3 regions of the Streptomyces sp. NPDC058279 genome follow, and region 2 is predicted to be linked to each of the others. Evidence: riboswitches for the same ligand, from Rfam matches in the RefSeq annotation. Region 2 holds a riboswitch; each other region holds the start of a gene.
What was found. A riboswitch is a leader RNA that binds a small molecule or an ion and turns the genes downstream of it on or off. The one in region 2 is predicted to bind cyclic di-AMP.
Positions count from the first base shown of each region.

Region 1 (10,114 bases), on a different contig from region 2:
AGGCCCAGCTCCAGCAGGCCGGCACCCCGGCGGCGCTGGAGACGGCGGCCCTCCAGCAGGCACAGCTCGCGCCGGACCAGATGGACGCGGACACCCGCTTCAAGCTGCTGCGCGACAAGCTGTTCGAGCACTACGGCAACCAGGACAAGGCGCTGGAGAAGCTCTCCGCCGCCGCGAACGCCCTGCACGTCCAGGTGAACCCGCGCTACGGCCGTTGGGACGCGCGGCAGATCCTGCTCGGCGACGAGACCACCCCGTGGATCAGTCAGCGGACCCGGTCCGAGCAGGCCCCCGCCGGAGCCTGAGCCGTACCCGGGCGGAGCCCGCCGGGCGCGGGCCCGCCCCGCCGGGGCCCGGGCCGGACGCGCGGAGGTAGGTTCGGAGGGTGACTGAGCACGCGCCGCCCTCCGAGCCCACCGGCCGCATCGTCCTGCTGACCACCAGCCACCGGGTCGCCCCCGGCCTGCTGTCCTGGTCGGCCTGGCAGACCCTGAAGGCCGCCGACCGGGTGCTGTGCGCCGATCCCGGCCATCCGCAGGTGCCGTACCTGCGCGAGGCGGGCGTGGCGGTGGCGTACGAGAGCCCCGACGCCCAGGCCCTCGTCGAGGCGTGCGCCGGGGGCCGCACCGTCGTCGTCCTGCCGATCGGCGAGGGCGACCGGCGGCTCACCGACGGACTGGCCCGGCTGGCCGGCTCCGGCCGCGTCGCCATGCCCGATCTGGAACTGCTGCCCGGGTCCTACGACCTGCCCGGCGCCCGCCTGCTCGACCTGGTCCAGGTGATGGACCGGGTGCGCCGCGAATGCCCCTGGACCTCGCGCCAGACGCACGAGGGGTTGGTGAAGTACGCGATCGAGGAGGCGTACGAACTGGTCGAGGCGATCGAGACGGGCGACCGGGAGGAACTGCGCGAGGAACTGGGCGACGTGCTGCTCCAGGTCGTCTTCCACGCGCGGATCGCGCAGGAGGGCCGCCCGGAGGACGGCGACGAACCGTTCTCGATCGACGACGTGGCCGGGGACCTGGTCGAGAAGCTGATCCGGCGGCACCCGCACGTCTTCGGCGACGAGACGGCCGAGACCCCCGAGGACGTCAGCGCGCACTGGCAGCGCACCAAGGCGGTGGAGAAGCAGCGGGAGTCGGTCACCGACGGCATTCCGCTGGGCCAGCCCGGTCTCGCGCTCGCGGCCAAGCTCGCGGGCCGCGTCCGGACGGCCCCGCTCGCCGTGGAACTGCCCCGCGGGGAGGGCATCGGCTACGAACTCCTCGAACTGGCGGCGCGCGCCGAGGCGCAGGGCATCGACCCCGAGACGGCGCTGCGCGCGGCGGCCCGCGCCTACCGGGCGGCGATCCGCGCGGCGGAGGGCGTCGCGCCGGAGAGCGAGTAGTAGGGGAGGGGAGCAGGGGAGGGGAGCAGCGGAGTAGGGAAGCGGTCCCGTGCGGGGTCACGGTTGTCGGGGCGCGCGGGCCGCGGGGTTGATCCAGTGCGGGGACGGGCGACTGAGGAACCATTCGCCGAAGCCGAGCGGTCGCCCGTTCGGGCCGTGGCCGCCGCCGGACTCGACCGCGGGCACCGCGTCGTGGAAGACGTGCCCCGGGTGCGCGCCGAGCTGCTCCAGCAGGCGGGCGGTCTCCGCGATGAACGGCGCCGGCCCGCTCAGGTAGACGTCCTGCTCCCACCACAGCCCGCGGTGGCCGAGGGCGGTCCCCAGCCGGTCGGTGGCCTCGTTGCGCTGCTGCCCCGGCGCCGGGGTGATGTAGGTGACGGCGAGCCACTCGAAGGCGTCGGCGTACGCGTCGATGAACGGGCGGTCGTAGAGGTGCGCGGCGTCCCGGGCGACCACGAAGAGCCGGACGTCCTGATCGGGCGGGTGCCGGCCGAGTTCCTCCAGCAGGGCGCGGACCGGGGCCCAGCCGGTGCCCGCGGCGATGAGGGTGACGGGGCGGCCGTCCCGGCGCAGCGTCAGGGCGCCGCCGGGCGCACCGAGGCGCAGCGACTCGCCCGGGTCCGTCCCGCCGACCAGGACGGTACTGAGCCGGCCCCCCTCGATCCGGCTGACGTGCAGGTCCACCGTCCCGTCGGGGCGGGGCGCGTTGCCCAGGGAGTACGCGCGCCAGCAGGCCGGGACACGGTCGCTGCTCACGCTCACGTACTGGCCCGGCCGGTAGCCCAGCGGGGCGTGCGGGCGCAGGGTCAGCACGGCGAGGTCCCGGCCGTACCGCAGGTGGCGCACGATCTCGGCGTCCCACCACGGCGGGTCCTCGCTCTGCGCGGCCGCGGCGCTCATCACCCCGGCGATCAGCCGGTACGCCTCCGCCCAGGCCCGCGCCACGGCCGGGGTCCACGCCTCGCCGGCGGCCTCGGCGAGCGCGGCGAGCAGGCTGGCGCCGACGGCCTCGTACTCCTCGGGGCCGGCGAGGAACTTGCGGTGGTCGCGTCCGAGGTCGCGTAGATAGGGGAGGAGCGACTCGCTCTCCAGATGCGCGACGACATGGGTGAGAGCGGCGAACAGCCGGTCCCGCTGCCGCTCCATCTCCTGCCCGGAGGCGGGGAAGAGCGTACGGATCTCGGGGTGGTGCCAGAAGAGGTGGGAGTAGAAGAACCTGGCCGCGTGTTCGGCGCGTCTCTCCACCACGGCGAAGCTGCTCTTCAAGATCCTTACGTCCACAGCACCGAAGTAGGAACGGCGAACGCGGCCGGGTCAAGCGAAGGGGTATCTACGGCCAGCCCCCGACGAACCGCCCATAGCGGGTGCGGGCCGGCGGCCGGGATACGGTCGACGGGTGCACGAGCCGACTCCCGCAGCCCCCGAAGACCCCCTCTCCCCCCAGGGCCCCACCCTGTTCGACTGGGAGTTCGCCACCGACCCGTACCCGGCGTACGCCTGGCTGCGCGAACACGCGCCGGTGCACCGGACCAAGCTGCCCAGCGGGGTCGAGGCATGGCTGGTGACCCGGTACGCCGACGCCCGCCAGGCCCTCGCCGACCAGCGGCTCAGCAAGAACCCGGCGCACCACGCGGAGCCGGCGCACGCCAAGGGCAAGACCGGCATCCCGGGCGAGCGCAAGGCCGAGCTGATGACGCACCTGCTGAACATCGACCCGCCGGACCACACCCGGTTGCGGCGGCTGGTGTCGAAGGCGTTCACCCCGCGCAGGGTGGCCGCGTTCACCCCGCGGGTGCAGGAGCTGACCGACCAGCTCATCGAGCGGTTCGAGAGCAGGGGTGAGGCGGACCTCATCCACGAGTTCGCGTTCCCCCTCCCCATCTACGCCATCTGCGAGCTGCTCGGCGTACCGCGCGAGGACCAGGACGACTTCCGGGACTGGGCCGGGATGATGATCCGACACGGTGGCGGGCCGCGCGGCGGTGTCGCCCGCTCGGTCAAGCAGATGCGCACCTACCTCGGTGAACTCATCCACCGCAAAAGGGATGATCTGGGCGATGACCTCATCTCGGACCTGATCCGGGCCAGTGACCACGGCGACCACCTGACGGAGGCCGAGGCCACCGCCATGGCTTTCATCCTGCTTTTCGCCGGTTTCGAGACGACGGTCAACCTGATCGGCAACGGGCTGCACGCCCTGTTCATGAACCCCGGCCAGCGCGCGCGCCTCCAGGCGTCGCTGGCCGCCGGGGAGCGCGCCCTGCTCGCCACCGGCGTCGAGGAACTCCTGCGCTACGACGGCCCGGTGGAGCTCGCGACCTGGCGCTTCGCCACCGAGCCCGTCGTCCTCGGCGGACAGGACATCGCCACCGGCGACCCGGTCCTGGTGGTCCTCGCGGCGGCCGACCGCGATCCCGAGCGGTTCGCGGAACCGGACACCCTGGACCTCTCCCGAAGTGACAATCAGCACCTCGGGTACGGCCACGGCATCCACTACTGCCTCGGCGCGCCGCTCGCCCGGCTCGAAGGTCAGACCGCGCTCGCGAGTTTGCTGATGCGTCTGCCGGATCTGGAACTGGCCGTTCCACCTTCGGACCTGCGGTGGCGGGGCGGACTCATCATGCGTGGCCTGCGCACCCTTCCGGTCCGCTTCACACCCCGAAACACATGAGGGCGTAACGGGACAGCCCCTGACCCGCAGTCAGTTACCGGCCGAACTTGTGACATGCGTTCGAAGGGGGCTAGGTTCTGCCGTTACCCCGCCGTTATGCGAAAGGTGCACTACATGCGTTCCGGGAACGGCCGCCACAGACGCCCCCGCCAGGTACCCGCCCTCGTCGTCACCGCAGGAGTCACGGGCTCCGCGCTGGCGCTGCCGCTGCTCGCGGCCACCAACGCCTCGGCCGCCGACACGTCCACGTGGGACAGCGTCGCCGAATGCGAGAGCGGCGGTACCTGGAGCGCGGACTTCGGCAGCGGGGCCTACGGCGGACTGCAGTTCACCCAGGACCAGTGGAACAGCGCCGGCGGCCGGGAGTTCGCGGCGCGTCCCGACCTCGCCAGCCGGTCGCAGCAGATAGCCGTGGGCGAGCGGGTGCTGGCGTCCCAGGGCCCCCAGGCGTGGCCGCTGTGCGCGGCGTCGTCCGGGCTGGTGAAGGACGGCCCCGCCGCGAACGTGGACCCGGGCGCACTGGGGACCCCGCGGCAGGTCGCCCCCAGTCCCTCCCGCCCCGACGACGCGGTGCCGGGCACCGACGCGGGCGACCCCGCCACCGACTTCGGCGCGCCCACCCCGGCCGCCCCGGCCGCCGGCGCCCCGAGCCCGTCCGCCACGGCGCCGTTCACGCTGCCCATCGCGCCGCTCGCCCCCAACAGCGGACTGCCCGTCATGCCCGATCCGGACCTGCCGACGACGACACCGACCCAGCCCGGCGACCAGACCGGCACGGCGCCGACGACCCCGACGACCCCGACCGGCCCCGGCGACGTCTCGGGAACCCCGACGACCCCGGTCACGCCGTCCCCGTCCGGAACCCCCTCCACGCCGGCCGACCCGACCACCGGGACCCCGTCCGCCACGTCGAACGCGCCCACCACCGACTCCGCCACGGCGGGCGGCGGCAAGCACCGCGGCCCGGCGGCGGTGGAGACGCCCGCGGCCACTGACGCCGCGTCGGACCCCACGTACACGGTGAAGGCGGGCGACAGCCTGACCGCCATCGCGGACGCCAAGGGGCTCAAGGGGGGCTGGAACGCGCTCTACGCGGCCAACGAGCAGGTCATCGGCAAGGACGCCGACCTCATCAAGCCCGGTCAGAATCTGGATCTAACCAAGAAATAACGGGCACTTCGGGCATGCGTAAAGAGCTGAATGCCCGTTATCCGCAAGTGAGACATGCGTCTCTTCCGGTCAACTGGCGTGTCTGGTACCGAAGCTCCCGCAAACCCCGCCCTCACCTGCGAAAACGCCCCTAAGCGGAACGCAAGCAGGTCGATTTCTCCCCGATGTCCCTCGTTGAACATCGGGGAGAGACCTGTCTACCTTCTGAATCGCTCGCCACCGCGGGCCTCTTCGACCGCATCGCCGAATCCTGCCGGCGGACGGAGAGAACAGTCGTCGCGTCAAGCGCCGAAGGCAGGAGCGGGGGAACCAAGGTAAGCGCCGGGAGCGGCCGTCGAGAGACGGTCACACCGGCTAGGGGTTAAGCCGCGCGCTGGTCGCGCGGCCGGGCAACTCACTCGCCCGAACCCGACAGCTCACCTCGTAGGCGTCGGTGAGGAGAAACTCCATGCTGCTTTCCGGCAAGGGCAAGCACCGCCGCGCCTCCAAGGCCACCCGCATCGTCACGCTCGCCGGTGTCACCGGTGTCGCCGTCGCCGCGCCCCTCATGGCGGCCGGCTCCGCCAGCGCCGCGACCGGCGCCGAGTGGGACCGCGTCGCGGCGTGCGAGTCCGGCGGCAACTGGGCCATCAACACCGGCAACGGCTTCTACGGCGGCCTGCAGTTCACGTCCTCCACCTGGGCCGCCTACGGCGGCAAGGCGTACGCCGCGCAGGCCAACCAGGCTTCCAAGGCCCAGCAGATAGCCATCGCCGAGAAGGTCCTCAAGGGCCAGGGCAAGGGTGCGTGGCCGTCCTGTGGCGTGGGCCTGTCGAACTCCTCGTACAGCGGCGGCGGCTCGGCCGAGACCCCCAAGCCCGCCAAGCCGAAGGTCGAGACCAAGGCCGCCCCGGCGCCGAAGAAGGAGACCAAGCGGCCCGAGGCCCCGGTCACCCGCTCCGAGCGCTCCGAGGCCGCCCCCAAGGCCGCCCCGAAGACCGAGGCCCCGAAGACGGGCAACGGCTCGTACGAGGTCAAGGAGGGCGACACCCTGGGCACCATCGCCGAGGCGAACGCCGTCAAGGGCGGCTGGGAGAAGCTGTTCGAGCTGAACAAGGACATCGTCTCCGACGCCGACCTGATCTTCCCGGGCCAGAAGTTGAAGCTGAGCTGAAACCTCGGGTGACACCGAGTCCGACCACCGCCCGGCGCGTACCCCTCCACGCGCCGGGCGGTGGCGCGTCCGCGGCCGGATCGGACCGGATCATGGCTGGATCGCGGCCGGATCCGGGCCGGACCACGGCCGGGAGGCGGTCCACGGGCGGTCCCTTTGTCCGGGAAAGCAGGCGTACGGCCGCTTTTTCGTCCCAGGACCCGGGCGGTCGGCCGGTCCAGTGCCCGGAGCCGGTTAGGCTCTAGTCGGCAGGGCCGTCCCACGGCCCCCTGCCACCGCACACCCAGCGTCACATCCCAGAAGGAGATGCTCGTGCCGTCCATCGACGTCGTCGTAGCCCGGGAAATCCTGGACTCCCGAGGCAACCCCACGGTCGAGGTCGAGGTGGGCCTCGACGATGGCAGCACCGGCCGTGCTGCAGTCCCGTCCGGCGCCTCCACCGGTGCATTCGAGGCCATCGAGCTCCGTGACGGTGACCCCAACCGTTACATGGGCAAGGGTGTCGAGAAGGCCGTCCTCGCCGTCATCGAGCAGATCGGCCCGGAGCTCGTCGGCTACGACGCCACCGAGCAGCGGCTGATCGACCAGGCCATGTTCGACCTGGACGCCACCGACAACAAGGGCTCGCTCGGCGCCAACGCCATCCTCGGCGTCTCCCTCGCCGTCGCGCACGCCGCGTCCGAGGCGTCGGACCTGCCGCTCTTCCGCTACCTCGGCGGCCCGAACGCGCACCTGCTGCCCGTCCCGATGATGAACATCCTCAACGGTGGGTCGCACGCCGACTCCAACGTCGACATCCAGGAGTTCATGATCGCCCCGATCGGCGCGGAGTCCTTCTCCGAGGCGCTGCGCTGGGGCGCGGAGGTCTACCACACCCTCAAGAAGGTCCTGCACACCAAGGGCCTCTCCACCGGTCTGGGCGACGAGGGCGGCTTCGCCCCGAACCTGGAGTCCAACCGCGCCGCGCTCGACCTCATCATCGAGGCCATCAAGCAGGCCGGTTACACCCCGGGCAAGGACATCGCGCTCGCGCTCGACGTCGCGGCGTCCGAGTTCTACAAGGACGGCAAGTACGAGTTCGAGGGCCAGTCCCGCTCGGCCGCCGAGATGACCGACTACTACGCCGAGCTCGTCGAGGCGTACCCGCTGGTCTCCATCGAGGACCCGCTGTTCGAGGACGACTGGGCCGGCTGGAAGACCATCACCGACCGCCTGGGCGCCAAGGTCCAGATCGTCGGCGACGACCTCTTCGTCACCAACCCGGAGCGCCTGGCGCGCGGCATCGAGGAGGGCTCCGCGAACGCCCTGCTCGTCAAGGTCAACCAGATCGGTTCGCTGACCGAGACCCTGGACGCCGTCGAGATGGCCCAGCGCAACGGCTTCAAGTGCATGATGTCGCACCGCTCCGGCGAGACCGAGGACGTCACCATCGCCGACCTCGCCGTCGCCGTGAACTGCGGCCAGATCAAGACCGGCGCCCCGGCCCGCTCGGACCGCGTCGCCAAGTACAACCAGCTGCTGCGCATCGAGGAGATCCTCGACGACGCCGCCGTGTACGCGGGCCGCTCGGCCTTCCCCCGGTTCCGTTTCGCGGACCAGTAGGCACCAGGGCCAATGAGCGCCTCGCGGCGCCGGCCTCCGTACGTCCCCGCACTCGGTCCCGTACCGTGTGCGGGGACGTATTGCGTACCGCGTGCGAAGGGGAGGCGGGACCATGGCCGGGAACCGGGATCGGTTCTCCACCTTCTCGACCGCGACCAGGCTCAAGCAGCTCGGCGAGCGGACCGCCGCCCACGTCTACCGCTCGCAGTCGCGCCGCCAGGTCCGCCGCAGCCGGCTCACCGGCCGGGCGGCGCTGCTGGTGCTCGTCCTCTGTACGCTGGTCGTCGCCCTCGCGTACCCGATGCGCCAGTACGTGTCCCAGCGTTCGGAGATCGCGGACCAGCAGCGGGCCGCCGACGGCGCGCGCAAGCGCCTCGAACAGTTGCGTGACGAGAAGGCCCGCTGGCAGGACCCGGCCTACGCCGAGCAGCAGGCGCGCAAGCACCTGCACTTCCTGCGCCCCGGCGAGGTCGGCTACATCATGAACGACCCCGGTGCCGAGGCCGCCGAGCACCGCCGCACCGGGCAGGCCGGTTCCGACCGGCCCTGGTACTCGAACGTCTGGGACGGCGTCGACAAGGCCGACCGGCCCGGCGACTGACCCCGGCGACTGACCCAGACCACCCTTACGAAACGAAGAGACGCACTCCAGGCATGCAGACGCCCCCGCCCCAGACCGACCGCACCGAGCCGACCGCCGCGGACATCGAGGCGTTCGAGCAGCAGCTCGGCCGCCCGCCGCGCGGCCTGCGCGCCATCGCCCACCGCTGCCCCTGCGGGCAGCCGGACGTCGTGGAGACCGCGCCCCGGCTCCCCGACGGCACCCCCTTCCCGACGCTGTACTACCTGACCTGCCCCCGCGCCGCCGGTGCGATCGGCACGCTGGAGGCCAACGGCGTGATGAAGCAGATGCAGGCCCGACTCGCCGAGGACCCGGAGCTGGCCGCGGCCTACCGGGCCGCGCACGAGGACTACATCACCCGCCGCGACGCCATCGAGGTGCTCCAGGGCTTCCCGAGCGCCGGTGGCATGCCGGACCGGGTGAAGTGCCTGCACGTCCTGGTCGGCCACTCGCTCGCGGCCGGGCCCGGGGTGAACCCGTTCGGCGACGAGGCGTTGGCGATGCTGCCGGAGTGGTGGGCCAAGGGGCCCTGTGTCACGCCGTGCACGGGTGAGAAGGAGTCGTCGCGGTGACCCGGGTGGCGGGCATCGACTGCGGTACGAACTCCATCCGGCTGCTGGTCGCGGACTGTGACGCCGCGACGGGTGGGTTCGTGGAACTGGACCGCCGGATGACCATCGTCCGGCTCGGCCAGGGCGTCGACAAGACGGGCCGGCTGGCGCCGGAGGCGCTGGAGCGCACCTTCGCGGCCTGCCGCGAGTACGCCGCCGTGATCAAGGAGCTGGGCGCCGAGCGGGTGCGGTTCGTGGCCACCTCGGCCTCGCGGGACGCCGAGAACCGCGAGGACTTCGTCCGGGGGGTGCTGGACATCCTGGGCGTGGAGCCCGAGGTGATCACCGGCGACCAGGAGGCGGAGTTCTCCTTCACCGGGGCCACCAAGGAACTCTCGGGCCGCACCGACCTGGACCGGCCGTTCCTGGTCGTGGACATCGGCGGCGGCTCCACCGAGTTCGTCGTCGGCTCGCAGCACGTCGAGGCGGCGCGTTCGGTGGACGTGGGCTGCGTCCGGATGACCGAGCGTCACCTGGTGGCGGACGGGGTCGTCAGCGACCCGCCGAGCGCGGCACAGGTGGCCGCCATACGGGCCGACATCGAGGCGGCCCTGGACCTGGCCGCCGAGACGGTGCCGCTGGCGCGGGCCCGCACCCTGGTGGGCCTCGCGGGCTCGGTGACCACCGTCGCCGCCGTCGCGCTGGGCCTGGCGGAGTACGACTCGTCGGCGATCCACCACTCCCGCATCCCTTACGAGCAGGTCCGCGAGATCACCGAGCGGATGTTGACCTCCACCCACGCCGAGCGGGAGGCCATCCCGGTCATGCACCCGGGCCGGGTCGACGTGATCGGCGCGGGCGCCCTCGTCCTGCTCGCGATCATGGAACGCGTCGGCGCCTCGGAGGTCGTCGTCTCGGAACACGACATCCTCGACGGCATCGCCTGGTCCGTGGCCTG
Region 1 covers NZ_JBHVYA010000019.1:104,207-114,320, forward strand. The annotation lists gene ACFVXJ_RS27105 (SurA N-terminal domain-containing protein) at 1-305, shown strand, start outside; gene ACFVXJ_RS27110 (nucleoside triphosphate pyrophosphohydrolase) at 386-1,387, shown strand; gene ACFVXJ_RS27115 (globin domain-containing protein) at 1,445-2,668, opposite strand; gene ACFVXJ_RS27120 (cytochrome P450) at 2,784-4,058, shown strand; gene ACFVXJ_RS27125 (transglycosylase family protein) at 4,173-5,228, shown strand; cyclic di-AMP (ydaO/yuaA leader) riboswitch at 5,505-5,673, shown strand; gene ACFVXJ_RS27130 (transglycosylase family protein) at 5,677-6,381, shown strand; gene eno (phosphopyruvate hydratase) at 6,688-7,983, shown strand; gene ACFVXJ_RS27140 (septum formation initiator family protein) at 8,096-8,584, shown strand; gene ACFVXJ_RS27145 (DUF501 domain-containing protein) at 8,638-9,177, shown strand; gene ACFVXJ_RS27150 (exopolyphosphatase) at 9,174-10,114, shown strand, end outside.
Region 1: linked by a shared signal. The riboswitch ahead of ACFVXJ_RS27130 (transglycosylase family protein) and the one ahead of ACFVXJ_RS14870 (M23 family metallopeptidase) in region 2 are both predicted to bind cyclic di-AMP.

Region 2 (10,114 bases):
GATGGTCGCGGCGAGGCCGACGCGGTCCACGTGGTCGTGGTGCGTGAAACGGCGCACGTCGCGGTCGGAGAGCCGGGGGTAGGGAGCGAAGAAGCGGTAGTACTTCGACTCGTCGGAGACCTGCTCGTAGAAGCTGACCAGCCGGCCGGCGTCATCGGTGGTGATGGGCCGGATCCGGGCGGTGCCGCCGTCGCGCAGGACGACGTCCGCCTCCCAGTGGGCCGGGTACGAGAGGTCCGACTCGATGGTCATGGGCACACCCTAAGGGGCACATCACCCGGGTGGCGCGTGCGCGGCGCATCAGGCACATCAGGGCCGATGCGTGCAAGCTGGGGAAGGCCGAACGGTCGTGGGCCGGGGTCGGAGGCAGGTCCCGGCATTCCGGGCGTCGTGAGAGACTGGTCTAGACAACCGCAAGAACCTGAAGGGCATCACCATGGCAGAGCGCCGCGTCAACGTCGGCTGGGCCGAGGGCCTGCACGCTCGTCCCGCCTCGATCTTCGTCCGGGCGACAACCGCTTCCGGAGTCCCGGTGACCATCGCGAAGGCCGGCGGCGACCCCGTCAACGCCGCTTCCATGCTGGCGGTCCTGGGCCTGGGCGCCCAGGGCGGCGAGGAGATCGTCCTCGCCTCCGAGGCCGAGGGCGCCGAGGCCGCGCTGGACCGCCTCGCGAAGCTCGTCGCCGAGGGCCTCGACGAGCTCCCGGAGACGGTCTGACCCCTGCGACCCTTCGGTCGTCCGTACGCGACGAAGCCGCGGCCCCCGTGAACCGGGCGCCGCGGCTTCGTCGCATTTCCACCCCGAATTCAGCTTGCGGGAAATGATCCATCCTCGCGGATCGGCCACCGCCACCGCATTCACGCCGTGCGCGCAGCGCGATAGGCCGGAATTCTCGCCCCGCGCGAGGGGCCGCCCGGGAGGCCGAATATCGCTCCCCTTTGTATACGGATCGTGTTAATACCGGCCGCCCGCCGTGTTTACGGCAGGTTGCGAAGTCCTCACCCTCGGCCGGTGGGATCCGGCCGCCCGGTCCGCGTGCAGTCCGGTCAGCGTCCGGGCGCGCTCCGCGTCGCCCCGCGCGACCGCGTCCACGATCGCGCCGTGCTCGGCCCAGGAGTCGACCGGCCGGACCGGGGCCGTCACCACGTACATCCAGGCGATCTTGTGCCGGGTCTGGGTCAGCACGGAGATCAGCCCGGGGCTGGCGGACGCCTGGGCGAGCGTCTCGTGGAACCAGCCGCCCAGGGCGCGCAGATCCTCGCCCCGGCCGCTCCTGGCCCGTTCCTGGCCCAGCCTGACCAGCCCGCGCAGCACTTTGAGGTGGCCCTCGGTGCGCCGGCGGGCGGCCCTGGCGGCGGCGAGCGGCTCCAGGACCGCCCGCAGCTCCAGCAGGTCCGCCGCCTCCTGTTCGGTGGGCTCGGCGACGCAGGCCCCCGCGTGCCGACGGGTGGTGACGAACCCCTCCGCCTCCAGGGTGCGCAGCGCCTCGCGGACGGGGACGCGCGAGACTCCGTACCGGCGGGCGAGGACCTCTTCGGTCAGTCTGCCGCCCGGTTCGAAGACCCCGGAGACGATGTCGTCACGAATTGCTGTGCATACCGCGTGCGCAGGAATACGCAAGACCGGACTCCGCTCTCATTCCGACTGCCGTTATCGGCGCTGCCGCCACGACCGTACTGCGACTCTATTGCAACACGCGACGATTTCCGAGGGCGGCCGGAAATACGAAACATTCGCCGGGGGCGAAGAGGTGCGGCGACACACGTCGAAGGCCCCGGCTCGGTGAGCCGGGGCCTTCGACGGAAGTGGTGCGGACGTACGTCGGGCCGCTCGTACTTCGGCGCTCGACGTCGGGCCGGTCGTACGGTCAGACGTTGACGCCGTGCGAGCGCAGGTACGCCACAGGGTCGATGTCCGTGCCGTACGTGGCGCCGGTGCGGGCCTCGAAGTGCAGGTGCGGGCCGCTGGAGTTGCCCGTGGAGCCCGAGATGCCGATCTGCTGGCCGGCGGTGACCTGCTGGCCGACGGAGACGCTCAGCGAGTTCATGTGTCCGTACTGCGTGTACGTGCCGTCGTTGTGCCGGATGACGACGTTGTTGCCGTACGCGCCGCCCCAGCCCGCCTCGACGACGGTGCCCGCGCCCACGGCGTGGACGGTGGTGCCCTCGGCGGCGTGGAAGTCGATGCCCGTGTGGCTGCCGGAGGACCACATGCCGCCGCCCGCCTTGTACTGCGTGCTGACGTACGAGCCCTCGATCGGGGCGACGAAGGTGTTGAGGCGCTTGCGCTCCTCCTCGCGGGCCGCGCGCTCGGCGGCGTCCCGCTCGGCCTTCGCCTTGGCCTCCGCGAGGCGCTTGGCCTCGGCGGCGTGCGTCTTGGCGTCGGCCTCGGCCTGCGCCTTGGCTGCGGTGGCCTCGGCCGCCCGCTGCTGGGACTCGGCCTGGTTCTGGATCTCGCTCTGGAGCTCGTCGGCGACGACGACGGCGCTGAGGCCGGTGTCCTCCATCGAGGGGGCCGCGGCCTTGTCCGCGGCGAACGCGGGACCGGCCAGGGTGCCGACGACGCCCGTGGTGGCGAGGGCGGCTATGCCGGCGTAACCGGCGGTCTTGCGGCTCAGACGGCTGGAACCACGGTGCTTACCGGCGGCACGACTGCCAAACGCCATGAAGGGTTTGATCCTTTCCTTCCCTCTCGCCTACCGGGTTAGCTGACGGGTTCGGAGCAGGAAGGTCTCCTACGGGCCCCTCTTGCGAGGTGGTCCGATTCACCCCAGGGACGCATGTGGGTCCCCGGCTCCCCAGGCTCGCGCCTGACGGGGACTCGGCGATCGCTGCCCGGTGCCGCGGGTGCGGCGGGCACAACTGACGGACAGCACGCCCGACGCTAGGCGGATCTTCAGTCAATCTCCAAACAGACGCGCGCTTTTGTTACCTACGCCACACCGCATACGAACAACCGCACCACCAAACAGGCAAAAGGGACTCCGGCCGCCAAACCGCCGGAGCCCCTCGCGCCAAGAGGCGAGTAAAGCCAGGTCAGTTGGTGACGACGGTGACCTCACCGATCCCGAGGGCCCGTACGGGCTCCGCGATCTGGGCCGCGTCGCCCACCAGGACCGTGACCAGCCGGTCCACCGGGAACGCGGCGACGACCGCCGAGGTCGCCTCCACCGTGCCGGTCGCGGCGAGCTGCGCGTACAGCCGCGCCTGGTAGTCGTCCGGGAGTTCCTGCTCCACCTGGTCGGCGAGCGTGCCCGCGACCGAGGCCGCCGTCTCGAACTTCAGCGGGGCCACGCCCACCAAGTTCTGTACGGCGACGTCCCGTTCGACGTCGGTCAGACCGCCCTCCGCGAGGGTGCGCAGCACCGTCCAGAGGTCGTCCAGCGCCGGACCGGTGTTGGGCGTGTCCACCGAGCCGCTGATGGCGAGCATCGAGGCGCCCTTGCCGTCGGCGGTGGAGCGCAGCACCTGGCCGAACGCGCGCACCCCGTAGGTGTAGCCCTTCTCCTCGCGCAGCACCTTGTCCAGCCGCGAGGTGAGGGTGCCGCCCAGGCAGTACGTGCCGAGCACCTGGGCCGCCCAGACCCGGTCGTGCCGGTCCGGGCCGATGCGGCCGATCAGCAGCTGCGTCTGGACCGCGCCCGGCCGGTCCACGATGATCACGCGACCGGTGTCGTCGGCCGTCACCGGGGGGACGGGCAGCGGCTCGGCGTTGCCGCCGGTCCAACCGCCCAGGGTGTCCGCGAGGACCGCGTCCAGGTCGATGCCGGTCAGGTCGCCGACGACCACCGCGGTGGCGGTGGAGGGGCGCACGTGGGCCTCGTAGAAGGCCCGTACGGCGGCGGAGTCGATCCGGGCCACCGTCTCCTCGGTGCCCTGGCGGGGCCGGGACATCCGCAGTGCGGACGGGAAGAGCTCCTTGGAGAGCTCCTTCGCGGCGCGGCGCTGGGGGTTGGCCAACTCGTGCGGGATCTCGTCGAGCCGGTTGCGCACCAGTCGGTCGACCTCGCCGTCCGCGAAGGCGGGGGCCCGCAACGCCTCGGCGACCAGGCCGAGGGCCTTCGCCAGGCGGGAGGCCGGGACCTCCAGGGAGACCCGGACGCCCGGGTGGTCGGCGTGCGCGTCGAGGGTGGCGCCACAGCGCTCCAGCTCGGCGGCGAACTCCTCGGCGGAGTGCTTGTCGGTGCCCTCCGACAGGGCGCGGGCCATGATGGTGGCCACGCCGTCCAGGCCCTCGGGCTCCGCGTCCAGCGGTGCGGCGAGGTTGATCTCGACGGCGATGACCTGCTGCCCCGGGCGGTGGCAGCGCAGCACGGTCAGGCCGTTGGGCAGCGCGCCGCGCTCGGGGGCCGGGAAGGCCCAGGGCTTGGCCTCGCCGGCCTGCGGCTGCGGGTGGAGGGTCATCGTGACGGCTGCGGTGTCGCTCACTGCTCCGCCCCTTCGTTCTGGGTGTCGTCGATCTCGTCGGACTCGTCGGACGCGTCGGACTCTCCGCTGAGCGGCTCGTACACGAGCACCGCGCGGTTGTCGGGCCGCAGCCGGGCCGCGGCGACGGCCTGCACTTCCTCGGCGGTGACGTCGAGGACGCGCCCGACCGCGGTCAGGGCGAGCTGCGGGTCGCCGAACAGGACCGCGAAGCGGCACAGTTCGTCGGCGCGGCCGGCCACCGTGCTCAGCCGGTCCAGCCACTCGCGCTCCAGCTGCGCCTGGGCCCGCTCCATCTCCTCGGCCGTCGGGCCCTCGGCGGCGAACCGCGCGAGCTCCTCGTCCACGGCCGCCTCGATGGCGGGCACCTCGACCCCGCTGGAGGTCTTCACGTCCAGCCAGCCCAGCGAGGGCGCGCCCGCGAGGCGCAGCAGGCCGAAGCCCGCCGCGACGGCGCTCTGGTCGCGCCGGACCAGGCGGTTGTGGAGGCGGGAGGACTCGCCGCCGCCGAGGATGGTCAACGCCACGTCGGCGGCGTCGCACTCGCGGGTGCCGTCGTGCGGAAGCCGGTAGGCGGCCATCAGCGCGCGGGCCGGGACCTCCTCGACGATCTCCTCGCGGAGCTGGCCGCCCATGACCTCGGGCAGCGAGCCGTCACGCGGCGGCTGCTTGCCGTCGTGGGCGGGGATGGTGCCGAAGTACTTCTCCACCCAGGCGAGCGTCTGCTCGGGGTCGATGTCGCCGACGACCGACAGGACGGCGTTGTTCGGCGCGTAGTACGTACGGAAGAACGCGCGGGCGTCCTCCAGGGACGCGGCGTCCAGGTCGGCCATCGAGCCGATGGGCGTGTGGTGGTACGGGTGGCCCTCGGGGTAGGCGAGGGCGGTCAGCTTCTCGAACGCCGTGCCGTACGGGACGTTGTCGTACCGCTGGCGGCGCTCGTTCTTGACGACGTCGCGCTGGTTCTCCATGGACTCCTCGTCCAGGGCGGCCAGCAGCGAGCCCATGCGGTCCGCCTCCAGCCACAGCGCGAGCTCCAGCTGATGGGCGGGCATCGTCTCGAAGTAGTTGGTGCGCTCGAAGCTGGTGGTGCCGTTGAGCGAACCGCCGGCGCCCTGGACGAGCTCGAAGTGCCCGTTGCCCGGTACGCTCGCCGAGCCCTGGAACATCAGGTGCTCGAAGAGGTGAGCCAGACCGGTCCGCCCCTTGACTTCGTGGCGGGAGCCGACGTCGTACCAGAGGCAGACGGCGGCGACCGGAGTCAGGTGATCCTCGGAAAGCACCACGCGCAGGCCGTTGGCCAGCCGGTGCTCGGTCGCTGTCAGGCCGCCGGAGCCGGCCTGAGCTGTGGCCGTGTGACCCATGGGCATGTGGTCCCTTCGATCGCGATGCAGAGATTTCTGTCAGACCTGCCACTGTATGCAAGCGCGTCGGCGACCGGAGAAGTTCCCGGGTTCCCCACGACTCCGTCCGGGGGCACCCCGGGGTCGGAGTCGGCGTTGTCGGTGCCACGGGCCACAATGGTCCGCGTCAGCACCGGCCGAAACCGGTCGGCCGCCCGGCCGGACCCCTCGGCCGGACCGACAGACCCGATACGTACCCGCCGGACCGATCACCACCAGAGCCCGACCGTCACACCGCCCGACCGCCCGACCGTCAGCCGACACACCGACCGACCGCGCACAGACCGACCGCCACACCGTCAGACCCCGAGCACACCTTTCTTGGTTAAGGAGCCGCGCAGCGATGGCCCGCCGCAGCACGAAGACCCCGCCGCCGGAGGATTTCGAGGAGAAGATCCTCGACATCGACGTCGTCGACGAAATGCAGGGCTCCTTCCTCGAGTACGCGTACTCGGTGATCTACTCCCGTGCCCTGCCGGACGCCCGTGACGGCATGAAGCCGGTGCACCGCCGCATCGTCTACCAGATGAACGAGATGGGCCTGCGCCCCGACCGGGGGTACGTGAAGTGCGCCCGTGTCGTGGGCGAGGTCATGGGCAAGCTGCACCCGCACGGTGACGCGTCGATCTACGACGCCCTCGTGCGCATGGCGCAGCCCTTCTCGATGCGGCTGCCGCTGGTCGACGGCCACGGCAACTTCGGTTCGCTCGGCAACGACGACCCGCCGGCCGCCATGCGTTACACCGAGTGCAAGATGGCCGACGCCACGTCACTGATGACGGAGTCGATCGACGAGGACACCGTCGACTTCACCGCCAACTACGACGGCCAGGAGCGGGAACCGGTGGCGCTGCCCGCCGCCTACCCGAACCTGCTGGTCAACGGCGCCTCCGGGATCGCGGTCGGCATGGCCACCAACATGCCGCCGCACAACCTGGGCGAGGTCATCGCCGCCGCCCGGCACTTGATCCGCTACCCGCAGGCGGACCTGGAGGCGCTGATGCGCTTCGTGCCGGGGCCCGACCTGCCGACCGGCGGACGGATCGTGGGCCTGTCCGGCATCAAGGACGCCTACGAGAACGGCCGCGGGACGTTCAAGATCCGCGCGACGGTGGCCGTGGAGAACGTGACCGCCCGCCGCAAGGGCCTGGTCGTCACCGAACTGCCCTTCACGGTCGGCCCCGAGAAGGTCATCGCGAAGATCAAGGACCTGGTCGGCTCGAAGAAGCTCCAGGGCATCGCCGACGTCAAGGACCTCACCGACCGCTCCCACGGCCTGCGCCTGGTCATCGAGATCAAGAACGGTTTCCACCCCGAGGCCGTGCTGGAACAGCTCTACAAGCTGACGCCGATGGAGGAGTCCTTCGGCATCAACAACGTCGCGCTGGTCGACGGGCAGCCGCTGACGCTCGGCCTCAAGGAACTCCTGGAGGTCTACCTCGACCACCGCTTCGAGGTCGTCCGGCGGCGCAGCGAGTTCCGTCGGGGCAAGCGGCGCGACCGCCTGCACCTGGTCGAGGGCCTGCTGGTGGCCCTCATCGACATCGACGAGGTCATCCGGATCATCCGGGACAGCGACAACTCCGCGCAGGCCAAGGAGCGGCTGATCGAGCGCTTCTCGCTGAGCGAGGTCCAGACCCAGTACATCCTGGACACCCCGCTGCGCCGACTCACCCGCTTCGACCGGATCGAGCTGGAGTCCGAGCGCGACCGGCTGACCGGCGAGATCGACGAGCTGACCGGGATCCTCGAGTCCGACAGCGAGCTGCGCAAGCTCGTCTCCGCCGAACTGGCCGCGGTCGCGAAGAAGTTCTCCACCGAGCGGCGTACGGTCCTGCTGGAGTCCGGGGCCACGGCGGTCGGGGCGGTTCCGCTGGAAGTCGCGGACGACCCCTGCCGGGTGCTGCTGTCCTCGACCGGCCTGCTCGCGCGGACGGTGACCGCCGAACCGCTGCCGCCGGCGGAGGACGGCCCCCGCGCCAAGCACGACCTGATCGTCTCGCAGGTCACCGCCACGGCCCGGGCCGAGGTCGGCGTGGTCACGTCCTACGGACGGCTGCTGCGGCTGTCGGTGATCGACCTGCCGCAGCTGCCGGACACCCACACCGCGCCGAACCTGGCCGGAGGCGCCCCGGTCACCGAGTTCCTGTCGGGCCTGGAGGCGGACGAGCAGGTGGTCTGCCTGCTGTCGCTGGACGAGTCCTCCCAGGGCCTGGCGCTGGGCACCGAGCAGGGCGTGGTCAAGCGGGTGGTGCCGGACTACCCGGCGAACAAGGACGAGCTGGAGGTCATCACCCTCAAGGAGGGTGACCGGATCGTCGGCGCGGTCGAGCTGTGCACGGGCGAGGAGGACCTGGTCTTCATCACCGACGACGCCCAGCTGCTGCGCTACCCGGCGGCCCAGGTGCGTCCGCAGGGCCGCCCGGCGGGCGGTATGGCGGGCATCAAGCTCTCCGAAGGCGCCAAGGTGATCCACTTCTCGGCGGTGGACCCGGGGCGCGAGGCCATGGTGTTCACCGTGGCCGGCTCCCAGGGCACGCTCGACGACTCGGTCGTCTCCGGGAAGCTGACCCCGTTCGACCAGTACCCGAGGAAGGGCAGGGCCACCGGCGGGGTGCGCTGCCAGCGGTTCCTCAAGGGCGAGGACGTGCTGACGCTGGCCTGGGCGGGCAATGCCCCGGTCCGCGCGGCGACGGCCGGCGGCGCGCCGGCCGAGCTGCCGGCCGTCGACCCGCGCCGGGACGGCTCCGGCACGGCGCTGCCCGCCGCGGTCGCGGCCCTGGCCGGCGGCGCGCTGTAACGGAAGCGGTCGGTTCGGGTGGTGCGGAGGGGGGACGTACCACCCGAATGCCGACTAGTGTTTTCCCGTTGATGCTTGTGTGGTGGGGGCGGGGGAATGCTGATGAGCCGTCAGTCGGGTGGGATGATCGGCGACTGGGCCGAGGCTCAGCGCAGGCAGCAGCGGACGCAGTTGATCCAGCAGCGCGAGGCGGAGCGCCGTCGACGGGCGTGGGACCGGGACGTGAGCCGGGGCGAGCGCGAGCAGCAGGCCGCCTACCGGCAGCATCGCGAAGTCGAGGCGCGGCGCCGCACGGAGAGCATCGAGGCCGAGGTCGCGGCGCTGCGGAACCTGCTTGCCGCGGGCTGTAGAGCGACGGCGTTCCGGATGGCCTCGCTGGTGCGGAGCGAGGTGCTCGAACCGTTCCGTCCCGGTCCCCTGGCCCACCCGGTGGCGATACCCCGCATCGAGCAGTTCCAGCAGCAGAGCAGTGGCATGGCGCTGGGCTCCTTTCGGCGGGTGCAGGCGGAACGCGAGGAGCAGGCCCAGTACGCGCGGGCCCGACAGAAGGCTCAGGCGGCGGAGACGCGGCGCCAACAGCAGCTCGCCGAGAACCGGCGGCAGTACGACGCCTGGGCGGCGGCGCAGCTGGCCGCGATCCGTGCGCACAACCGCGGGCTGGACGAGCTGGCCGCCGCCCTGCGCGCCGGCGACGCCGAAGCCGCGGTCGAGTACTTCTCGGCCGCCCTGTACGCCTCCGCCGCCTGGCCCGATCAACTGCCGAGGCAGGTGTCCGCGGCGTACGACCGGGGCGCCCGCCAGCTCGTACTGGACTGGGAGCTGCCGCGCTACGAGGTGGTTCCGCAGACCAAGGCGGTCCGGTACGTGCCGAGTACGGACCAGGACAAGGAGACGGCCCGGCCGGTCACCCAGCGGCGGGCGCTGTACCGGGACCTGCTGGCCCAGTGCGTGCTGCTGGTGCTGCGCGAGTTGTACGCGGCGGACGAGTTCTGCGCGCTGGACTCGGTGGTGGTCAACGGGTTCGTGGACGACCACGATCCGGTGACCGGGCGGGAGGCGCAGATCGTCCTGGCCACCGTGCGGGCCGAGCGCGACGCCTTCGCCGGCTTGCGCCTGGAGCAGGTGAGCGCGGTGGACTGTCTGATCGACGGTTTGGGCGGGCAGTTGTCGGCCCGGCCGGACCAGCCCGCGGGGATACGGCCGGGGCGCAGGCCCGGCGAGGTCGGAGGTGTGGTCAGCCACGGCGGGCACGCGGGCGACGGCGAGGAGGAGCCCGACCTGTTCACGATGGACCCGATCGCCTTCGAGAACCTGGTCGCCGAACTGTTCCGGGCGATGGGCATGGAAGCGGTGACCACACAGCGGTCGGGTGACGGCGGTGTGGACGTGGAGGCGCTGGACCCGACGCCGATCCGGGGCGGGCGGATCGTCGTCCAGGTCAAGCGCTACCGGAACACGGTCCCGCCGACGGCGGTGCGGGACTTGT
Region 2 covers NZ_JBHVYA010000006.1:261,618-271,731, forward strand. The annotation lists gene ACFVXJ_RS14855 (GNAT family N-acetyltransferase) at 1-252, opposite strand, end outside; gene ACFVXJ_RS14860 (HPr family phosphocarrier protein) at 437-718, shown strand; gene ACFVXJ_RS14865 (GntR family transcriptional regulator) at 956-1,621, opposite strand; gene ACFVXJ_RS14870 (M23 family metallopeptidase) at 1,869-2,666, opposite strand; cyclic di-AMP (ydaO/yuaA leader) riboswitch at 2,679-2,837, opposite strand; gene ACFVXJ_RS14875 (M16 family metallopeptidase) at 3,037-4,404, opposite strand; gene ACFVXJ_RS14880 (M16 family metallopeptidase) at 4,425-5,795, opposite strand; gene ACFVXJ_RS14885 (DNA topoisomerase (ATP-hydrolyzing) subunit A) at 6,172-8,628, shown strand; gene ACFVXJ_RS14890 (restriction endonuclease) at 8,731-10,114, shown strand, end outside.

Region 3 (10,114 bases), on a different contig from region 2:
TGGAAGGTGCACGGTCCGGCGCAGGCCATCCTCGTCGGCGACGCGCTCTTCGCCCTCGCCAACGAGGTCCTGCTGGAATTGGGCACCGTCGAGGCGGGCCGTGCGGCGCGCCGACTGACCACCGCCACCCGCAAGCTCATCGACGGGCAGGCGCAGGACATCTCCTACGAGCACCGCGAGCGCGTCAGCGTCGAGGAGTGCCTGGAGATGGAGGGCAACAAGACCGGCGCCCTGCTCGCCTGCGCGGTCTCCATCGGCGCCGTCCTCGGCGGCGCGGACGACCGGACCGCCGACAAGCTGGAGGAGTACGGGTACCACCTCGGCCTCGCCTTCCAGGCCGTCGACGACCTCCTCGGCATCTGGGGCGACCCGGAGGCCACCGGCAAGCAGACCTGGAGCGACCTGCGCCAGCGCAAGAAGTCCCTGCCGGTCGTCGCCGCCCTCGCGGCGGGCGGACCCGCCTGCGAGGAACTGGCCCGGCTGCTGGCCGCCGACGCCAAGAGCAACGACTTCGAGAACTTCTCGGAAGCGGAGTTCGCCGCCCGAGCCGCCCTCATCGAGGAGGCCGGCGGACGCCAGTGGACCGCCGACGAGGCCCGCCGCCAGCACACGGTGGCGATCCGCGCGCTCGACGACGTCGACATGCCGCAGCGGGTGCGCGACCAACTCGTCGCCCTCGCCGACTTCGTCGTCGTGCGCAAGAGGTGATTATCGTCCGGGCGCGGATATGAATCATGAGTCGCCGGCCGGCGCCGCCCACCCACTCGGCACCGCCTAGGCGTGCACCGGCCGACGGCAGACCCCAGCACAGCAGAGACCACTGCACGAAGGGGAAGCCATGACAGCGACGACCGACGGCGGCGGAACCCCGGGCGCGGGGCCCGCGCGCGAGCCGGCCGCCACCCCGGGCCCGTTGCCCGGGGTCCGGGACGCCACCGAGCGCGCCACCCGCCACCTGCTCGACTCGCAGGACCCGGCCGGCTGGTGGAAGGGCGACCTGGAGACCAACGTCACCATGGACGCCGAGGACCTGCTGCTGCGGCAGTTCCTCGGCATCCGGGACGAGGCCACCACGCGGGCCGCCGCCCAATTCATCCGGGGTGGGCAACGCGAGGACGGCACCTGGGCCACCTTCCACGGCGGACCGCCCGAACTCTCCGCCACCGTCGAGGCGTACGTGGCGCTGCGGCTGGCCGGGGACCCGCCCGACGCCCCGCACATGGCGCGCGCCTCGGCCTGGGTCCGGGCCCACGGGGGGATCGCCGCGGCCCGGGTCTTCACCCGGATCTGGCTGGCCCTGTTCGGCTGGTGGAAGTGGGAGCACCTGCCCGAACTCCCGCCCGAACTGATCTTCCTGCCCCGCTGGGTGCCCCTCAACATCTACGACTTCGGCTGCTGGGCCCGCCAGACCATCGTCCCGCTCACCGTGGTCTCCGCCCTGCGCCCGGTCCGTCCGGCGCCGTTCGCGCTGGACGAGCTGCACACCGACGCGCGCCACCCGAATCCGGTCAAACCCCTCGCCGCGGTGACGAGTTGGGACGGGGTCTTCCAGCGCATGGACAAGGCCCTGCACCTCTACCGGCGCTTCGCCCCGCGCCGGCTGCGCAAGGCCGCCATGGACACCGCCGCCCGTTGGATCATCGAGCGCCAGGAGAACGACGGCTGTTGGGGCGGGATCCAGCCGCCGGCCGTCTACTCCGTCATCGCGCTGCACCTGCTCGGGTACGACCTCGGCCACCCCGTGATGCGGGCCGGTCTGGAATCCCTCGACCGGTTCGCCGTCTGGCGCGAGGACGGCTCCCGGATGATCGAGGCGTGCCAGTCGCCGGTCTGGGACACCTGCCTCGCCGCCATCGCCCTGGCCGACGCGGGAGTCCCGACCGACCACCCGGCGCTCCTCAAGGCCGCGGACTGGATGCTCGGGGAGGAGATCACCCGGAGCGGCGACTGGGCCGTGCGACGTCCCGGACTCGCCCCCGGCGGCTGGGCGTTCGAGTTCCACAACGACACCTACCCCGACATCGACGACACCGCCGAGGTGGTCCTGGCCCTGCGCCGGATCGCCCACCCCGAACCGGGGAGGGTCGAGGCCGCCATCGCCCGCGGGGTGTCCTGGAACCTCGGCATGCAGTCGAGGAACGGCGCCTGGGGCGCCTTCGACGCCGACAACACCAGCCCGTTCCCCAACCGGCTGCCCTTCTGCGACTTCGGCGAGGTCATCGACCCTCCCTCGGCCGACGTCACCGCCCACGTCGTCGAGATGCTGGCCGTCGAGGGCAAGGCGGGCGACCCCCGGACCCGGCGCGGCATCGACTGGCTGCTGGCCGAACAGGAGCCCGGTGGCGCCTGGTTCGGCCGCTGGGGCACCAACTACGTCTACGGCACCGGCTCGGTGGTCCCGGCCCTCACCGCCGCGGGGCTGCCGACCGGGCACCCCGCGATCCGACGCGCCGTGGCCTGGTTGGAGTCCGTACAGAACGAGGACGGGGGGTGGGGGGAGGACCAGCGGTCCTACAAGGACCCGGCCTGGGCGGGGAAGGGCGCGTCCACGCCCTCCCAGACCGCCTGGGCGCTCATGGCCCTGCTGTCGGCCGGTGAACGCGAGGGCAAGGCCGTGGAACGCGGCATCGCCCACCTCGTGCACACCCAGCGCGAGGACGGCTCCTGGGACGAGCCGTACTTCACCGGCACCGGCTTTCCCTGGGACTTCTCCATCAACTACCACCTGTACCGGCAGGTGTTCCCGCTGACCGCGCTCGGCCGCTACCTGTACGGGGAACCGTTCGGCCCCGACGGCAGGACGCGGCCCCTGGCCGGGGCCACCGTGCGCCCCGCCCGGCAGAGCGCGGTGCGGCTCACCGGACAGGCCACCGTGCCCGCCGGTCAGGCCACGGTGCCCGCCGGTCAGGCGACAGTGCGGCACACGAACGAGACCCCGGTCAGGCCCGCGCACGAGGTCCCCGCGCACGAGACCGCGGCGACATCCGCGGGCGAGGCCGTGGCGGACCCCGTGCGCGAGGCCACGGCGATCCTGGCCGAGGAGGCGTGATGGGCGACCGCGCCGACCCCGGCGCCGTACCGCTGCTGATCGCCTGCGCCCTGCGCATCGAACGGCTCGCCCTGCGCAGCGGCGGCGACCGCGGCTCGCCGCGCGCGTACGCCGTCCTGCGCACCGGCATGGGCCCGCGCGCCGCCGACCGCGCCGTCTCCCGGGCACTCGCCCCGACCGACATGGCCGGCGCCGCCGTCCTCGCCACCGGCTTCTGCGCCGGCCTCGCCCCCGGCATGAATCCGGGCGACCTGGTCGTCGCCGAGGAGACCCGGGACCCCCGCGGCACCGTCGTCTGCGCCGGCGCCCCCCTGCTCGCCGAGGCACTGGCCCGGGCCCTTCCCGGCCGGACCGTGCACACCGGTGCACTGACCGGATCCGACCACGTCGTACGGGGCCAGGAGCGCGCCCGGCTGCGCGCCACCGGCGCCATCGCCGTCGACATGGAATCCGCGGCCACCCTGTGGACCGCCACCAGCGGCGCGAGCCGTCCGGTTGCGGCCGTCCGGGTGATCGTGGACGCTCCGGAGCATGAGCTCGTCCGAATCGGCACGGTTCGCGGAGGAATATCGGCCTTCCGCGTATTGCGTGCCGTACTGCCCGCGTTTTATGACTGGCACCGTTCTTTGCCGCTCCCCAGGAGGTGAGCCAGATGGCCATGCCGTTGCGACAGTCCATCAGGGTCGGGACCTATCTTCTCGAACAGAAGCTCCGCAAGCGGGAGAAGTTCCCGCTGATCGTCGAGCTCGAACCGCTCTACGCCTGCAACCTGGCCTGCGAGGGCTGTGGGAAGATCCAGCACCCGGCGGGGGTGCTCAAGCAGCGCATGCCCGTCGCCCAGGCCGTCGGCGCCGTGCTGGAGTCCGGGGCTCCCATGGTGTCCATCGCCGGTGGCGAGCCCCTGATGCACCCCCAGATCCATGAGATCGTGCGCCAGTTGGTGGCCCGCAGGAAGTACGTCTTCCTCTGCACCAACGCGATGCTGCTCCGCAAGAAGATCGAGAACTTCACCCCCTCCCCGTACTTCGCCTTCGCGGTGCACATCGACGGGCTGCGTGAGCGGCACGACGAGTCCGTGGCCAAGGAAGGCGTCTTCGACGAGGCGGTGGCCGCCATGAAGGAGGCCAAGAGGCGTGGCTTCCGGGTCACCACGAACTCCACCTTCTTCAACACCGACACCCCGCAGACGATCATCGAGGTGTTGAACTACCTCAACGACGACCTCAAGGTCGACGAAATGATGATCTCGCCCGCCTACGCCTACGAAAAGGCCCCCGACCAGGAACACTTCCTGGGCGTCGAACAGACCAGGGAACTCTTCAAGAAGGCATTCGCAGGCGGCAACCGGCGGCGCTGGCGGCTCAACCACTCGCCGCTCTTCCTGGACTTCCTGGAAGGCAAGGCCGATTTCCCCTGCACCGCCTGGGCCATTCCGAATTACTCGCTCTTCGGCTGGCAGCGCCCCTGCTACCTGATGAGCGACGGATACGTCCCGACGTACCGGGAACTGATCAACGACACCGACTGGAGCAAGTACGGTCGCGGAAAGGACCCCCGCTGCGCGAACTGCATGGCGCACTGCGGGTACGAGCCGACCGCCGTCCTCGCCACGATGGGCTCCCTCAAGGAGTCCCTGCGCGCGGCCAGGGAGACGATCGGCGGCAACCGCGGCACGTCGGCATGACGTCCGCGACCGGCGGGGGCAAGGGCTTCGACCTCGGGGCCCTGCTCGCGGAACGCGGTGCCGAGCGGTACGAGCTGCACGCCCGGCACCTCAACCACCAGCTGCCCCGGATGCTGCGCACCATCGGCTTCGACAAGGTCTACGAGCGGGCCGAAGGCGCCCACTTCTGGGACGCCGAGGGCAACGACTACCTCGACATGCTCGCCGGGTTCGGCGTGATGGGCCTCGGCCGGCACCACCCGGTGGTCCGCCGGGCGCTGCACGACGTCCTGGACGCCCAGCTCGCCGACCTCACGCGCTTCGACTGCCAGCCCCTGCCCGGCCTGCTCGCCGAGAAGCTGCTCTCCCACAGCCCCCACCTGGACCGGGTCTTCTTCGGCAACAGCGGCACGGAAGCGGTGGAGACGGCCCTCAAGTTCGCCCGGTACGCCACCGGACGCCCCAGGGTCCTCTACTGCGACCACGCCTTCCACGGCCTGACCACCGGCTCCCTCTCGGTCAACGGGGAGGGCGGCTTCCGCGACGGCTTCGCGCCCCTCCTCCCCGACACGAAGATCGCGCTCGGCGACCTGGCCGCGCTGGAGCGGGAACTGAAACGCGGCGACGTGGCCGCGTTTGTCGTGGAACCAGTCCAGGGCAAGGGGGTCCTCGCGCCCCCACCCGGTTTCCTGCTCGCCGCGCAGGACCTGTTGCGCCGCCACAAGGCGTTGCTGATCGCCGACGAGGTGCAGACCGGCCTCGGACGTACCGGTGATTTCTACGCGTACCAGAACGAACCGGGAGTGGAACCTGACCTGGTGTGCGTGGCCAAGGCCCTCTCCGGGGGCTACGTACCGGTCGGGGCGACCCTCGGCAAGGATTGGATCTTCAAGAAGGTCTACTCCTCCATGGACCGGGTGCTGGTGCACTCCGCCAGCTTCGGATCCAACGCCCAGGCGATGGCGGCGGGGCTGGCCGTGCTCAGCGTCATGGAGGACGAGGGGATCGTGGCCCGTGCCCGGGCGACGGGCGACCTGCTGCGCGGCCGGCTCGCGGCGCTGGTGGACGAGTACGAGCTGCTGCACGAGGTGCGCGGCCGCGGGCTGATGATCGGCATCGAGTTCGGCCGGCCGTCCTCGCTCGGGCTGCGCAGCCGTTGGACGATGCTCCAGGCGGCCCGCAAGGGGCTCTTCGCGCAGATGGTCGTGGTGCCGCTGCTCCAGAAGCACCGGATCCTCACCCAGGTCTCCGGGGACCACCTGGAGGTCATCAAACTGATCCCGCCGCTGATCATCGACGAGCAGGACGTGGACCGGTTCGTCGGCGCCTTCCGCGAGGTCATGGACGAGGCGCACGGCGGTGGCGCCCTGATGTGGGACTTCGGCAGGACGCTGGTGAAGCAGGCCGTCGGCAACCGCTGACGGCCCGCCCGGCAGTCGCGTCAGTCGAGGAGCCGGTCCCTGAGCCGGCCGAGGGTCGCGGGCGTGAGTCCGAGTCCCTCGGCCAGGTAGGGCTCCACCCCGCCCCAGGTCTCGTCGATCGTCTCGAAGGCCGCGGTCACGAACTCGGCGCGGGCGTCGAAGAGCGGAGCCAACAGCTCCATCACCTCGGGGGAGCGCGCGTCGGCGGAGTCGTCGCCGCGGCGCACCCGGTAGCGGTTGTGCGGGGCGTTCGACTCCAGGTAGTCCGCCACGATCGCCTCGCGCTCGACGCCGAGGGCGAGGAGCGTGACGGCGATCGACAGTCCCGCCCGGTCCTTGCCGGCCGCGCAGTGCATCAGGGCGGGCACGCTGTCCTCGGCGAGCGCGTGTACGACCCGGCTGTGCTCGGCCGTCCGGCCCCTGATGATCGCCCGGTACGAGGTCCGCATCCGGGCGGCGGCCCTGCCCTCGCCCAGGAGCCCCCGGAGCTGACCCAGGTCGCCGTCCCGGACCATGGTCCAGAATTCCCGGCCGTCCGCCGGATCCGTCAGCGGGATGTTCACGTTCCGGACGCCAGGCAGATCGACGTCCGGTCCTTCCAGCGCGTGGTCGGCCCCGTTCCGGAAGTCGAAAACGGTGTGGAGGCCGAGCGAGGACAGGAATTCCACATCGTTTTCGGTGGCATGCGCCAGATGTCCGCTTCGGAAGAGAAGTCCCGACCTGACCCTTCGTCCGTCGGTGGTCGGCAGTCCGCCCACGTCACGGAAATTGCGCACTCCGGACAGTTCGGGCCCGGTGGGTGGGTCGGCGGCTATCTGCTGGGTCACGAGTCGGGTCCTCCGCATCGTCATGGGCCGTCGCGGCCGGGTGGCGGCCGCGACCGTCGGGCCGACGCCACGCTGTCCGAATTAGGTCGGTTGAGAACAACTTGCCGTATCCGGGGGCGAGATCGCGCCGGATCCCGTGAGCCAGATCATACGGTGACCGAGCGTGCCTGATCGCGAAACCCGAATTCCCTTGTCCGGGCGGTTGTTGCGGGGCCGGAATGGACGGAGGGTGACGGGAATTCAGTGGCCTTCTCAAATCTGCTATTCCGTCAGGGAATTCATGGCTTGTTGTGTGTGCCCCCACTCGATTACCTTCGCGATCGATCCGGGTGGACCGCCGAATCCTGCCGCCGCCCGGGAACCGCACCCGACTATTCACGCGCGCGGCAGGAGCGGGGGAACCAGGTAAGCCGCTGTTCCGGATCTTCCCGCCGGAACGGCTCGGGGTGAAGTCGTACACCGCTGCGTACGGCCGGACATCTCCAGTCCGAACCCGACAGCTCACCTCGCAGGCGACGGAGAGGAATTCGTCATGCCCGCACACGGCAAGCACCGCCGCCCGAAGTCCCGTGCCATGTCCCGCGGACTGGCCGCCGCCGGCACCGGTGGCGCCGCCCTGGCGCTCCCGCTGATGGGTGCCGCCGGCGCCCACGCCGCCCCGGCCGCCGCCCCCGCCGCACCGCCCGTCCAGGCCCCGCTGCTCCCGGTTTCCCAGCAGGCCGCGCCCGTCGCGGCCCCGGCGACCGCCCCCGGCGTCTACACCGTCGTCCCCGGCGACTACCTTTCGAAGATCGCCGCCGAACGCCATCTCTCCGGCGGCTGGGAGCGGCTGTACGCCGACAACCGCGAGGCCGTCGGCGCGAATCCCTCCCTCATCCACCCGGGCCTGAAGCTGACCCTCGGCGCCCGCGCGGACCACGACGCGCACGGCGACCACGCCTCCGCCGAGACGGCCTCCCGGGACTCCGGCGCGGCTTCGGCCCCGGCCTCCTCGGACGACTCCTCCACCACGGCTCAGGCACCCTCCGAGCCCGGCTCCGGCAGCGGTTCCGCCGAGGCGCCGCAGGCCGCGCCGTCCGCGCAGGGCTCCGGCTCCGCCGCCGGCACGGTCTCGGCGTCCGGATTCGTCGCCCCGGTCGACGGCGGGACCTCCACCCCGTACAAGCAGGCGGGCAGCATGTGGTCTTCCGGTTACCACACCGGCGTCGACTTCATCGCGAGCACCGGCACCACCGTCAAGGCCGTCGGCGCCGGCACCGTCGTCACGGCCGGCTGGGGCGGCGCGTACGGCAACGAGGTAGTGATCCGGCACGCCGACGGCAAGTACTCCCAGTACGGCCACCTCTCGCAGATCTCCGTCTCGGTCGGCCAGAGCGTCACCGCCGGACAGCGCATCGGACTCTCCGGCGCCACCGGCAACGTGACCGGCCCGCACCTCCACTTCGAGGTCCGCACCGGCCCGGCGTACGGCTCCGACATCGACCCGCTGGCGTACCTGCGCTCCAAGGGCGTCAACGTCTGACGGGCCAGGGCGGGCGCCCGTGGACGCGTGAGGCCGGCACCCCCGAGGTGGTGCCGGCCTCACGCGTTTCTTATTCCTCATGTGCATCGTGGCGTAGATCACGGTCCGTCAAACCCTGCTTACGTTGGCGTAGGTCGCCCGTGGGGGTGAAGGATGTGGTGCTGTGGCAGCGACGACGACGACACTCAAGACCATCGGCTCGTACGCGGCGATCGGGGACAGCTTCACCGAGGGCGTGGGGGACCCGGGACCCGGGGATTCGTACCTGGGCTGGGCGGACCGGCTGGCCGTACTCCTGGCCGACCAGCGGGACGAACACGATTTCCGGTACGCGAACCTGGCCGTCCGGGGGAAGCTCCTCGACCAGATCGTGGCCGTGCAGGTGCCGAGGGCGAAAGCCCTCGCACCCGACCTCGTCACCTTCTGCGCGGGCGGCAACGACATCATCCGCCCGGGAACCGACCCGGACGACGTGGCGGAGCGCTTCGAGGCGGCCGTCGCCGACCTCGCCGGCTCCGTGGGCCGCGTCATGATCACGACCGGCTTCGACACCCGGGGCGTGCCGGTCCTCAAGCACCTCCGGGGCAAGGTGGCGACATACAGCGCGCACGTGCGCGCCATCGCCGACCGGTACGACTGCCCGGTGCTCGACCTCTGGTCCCTCAAGTCCGTGCAGGACAGGCGGGCGTGGGACGCCGACCGGCTGCACCTCTCGCCCGAGGGGCACACCCGGGTGGCGCTGCGCGCGGCCCAGGTCCTCGGCCTGGACGTGCCGGCCGACCCCGACCAGCCGTGGCCGCCGGAGCGACCGCGCGGCTCGGTGGACGTCACGCGGGACAACATCCAGTGGGCGCGCGAGCACCTGGTGCCCTGGATCGGACGGCGGCTGCGCGGCGAGTCCTCCGGGGACCACGTCGAGGCGAAGCGGCCGGACCTGCTGCCGTTGTAGGGCGTACGCGCCGACGGGGGGTCGGGGCGGCGGGGCGGCGCAAGGGGGTCGGGTCGGCGGGAGCGGGGCGGGCGGGGCCGGTGGATCGCGACACGCCGGGGGGCGCGAGCGGAATCCTCGGGGCCCGGTGTGCGTTGGGATGATCGTAGTCACGCACGACCGTCCTGCCCCCATCCTCACAGGAGGCGCCTTGTCCGGCTCCCGTCCCTTGCGTCCGCGGCTGCGTGCCCTGCGACCCGAAGCCTTCGGCGCGGACCCGTCCGGCGCGCGGCTGGAGCGCATCCTGCGCTCGCCCCACTTCGCCGACGGGGTCTTCCAGAACCCGGTGGGGGCCCGGACCAGGCCGTCCGGTTCCATGGCGGAGTTCGCCAAGATCTACTTCCACAAGGAGCAGCGCCTGCGGCGCAGCCCGGGTGCGCCGATCCCGGTCTACCCGACGACGCTGGCCGAGCTGGCCAAGCCGCCGGTGAGCGGGCTACGACTGACCTGGATGGGGCACTCCAGCGTCCTCGCCGAGATCGACGGCCGTCGGGTGCTGTTCGACCCGGTGTGGGGAGAGCGGTGCTCTCCCTTCCCGTTCGCCGGACCGAGGCGGCTGCACCCGGTACCGGTACCGCTGGCCTCGCTGGGCAAGATCGACGTCGTGGTGATCTCGCACGACCACTACGACCACCTGGACCTGC
Region 3 covers NZ_JBHVYA010000005.1:246,095-256,208, forward strand. The annotation lists gene ACFVXJ_RS13005 (polyprenyl synthetase family protein) at 1-708, shown strand, start outside; gene shc (squalene--hopene cyclase) at 839-3,049, shown strand; gene ACFVXJ_RS13015 (1-hydroxy-2-methyl-2-butenyl 4-diphosphate reductase) at 3,049-3,696, shown strand; gene hpnH (adenosyl-hopene transferase HpnH) at 3,702-4,733, shown strand; gene ACFVXJ_RS13025 (aspartate aminotransferase family protein) at 4,730-6,133, shown strand; gene ACFVXJ_RS13030 (tyrosine-protein phosphatase) at 6,154-6,960, opposite strand; cyclic di-AMP (ydaO/yuaA leader) riboswitch at 7,319-7,488, shown strand; gene ACFVXJ_RS13035 (LysM peptidoglycan-binding domain-containing M23 family metallopeptidase) at 7,493-8,482, shown strand; gene ACFVXJ_RS13040 (SGNH/GDSL hydrolase family protein) at 8,646-9,431, shown strand; gene ACFVXJ_RS13045 (MBL fold metallo-hydrolase) at 9,622-10,114, shown strand, end outside.
Region 3: linked by a shared signal. The riboswitch ahead of ACFVXJ_RS13035 (LysM peptidoglycan-binding domain-containing M23 family metallopeptidase) and the one ahead of ACFVXJ_RS14870 (M23 family metallopeptidase) in region 2 are both predicted to bind cyclic di-AMP.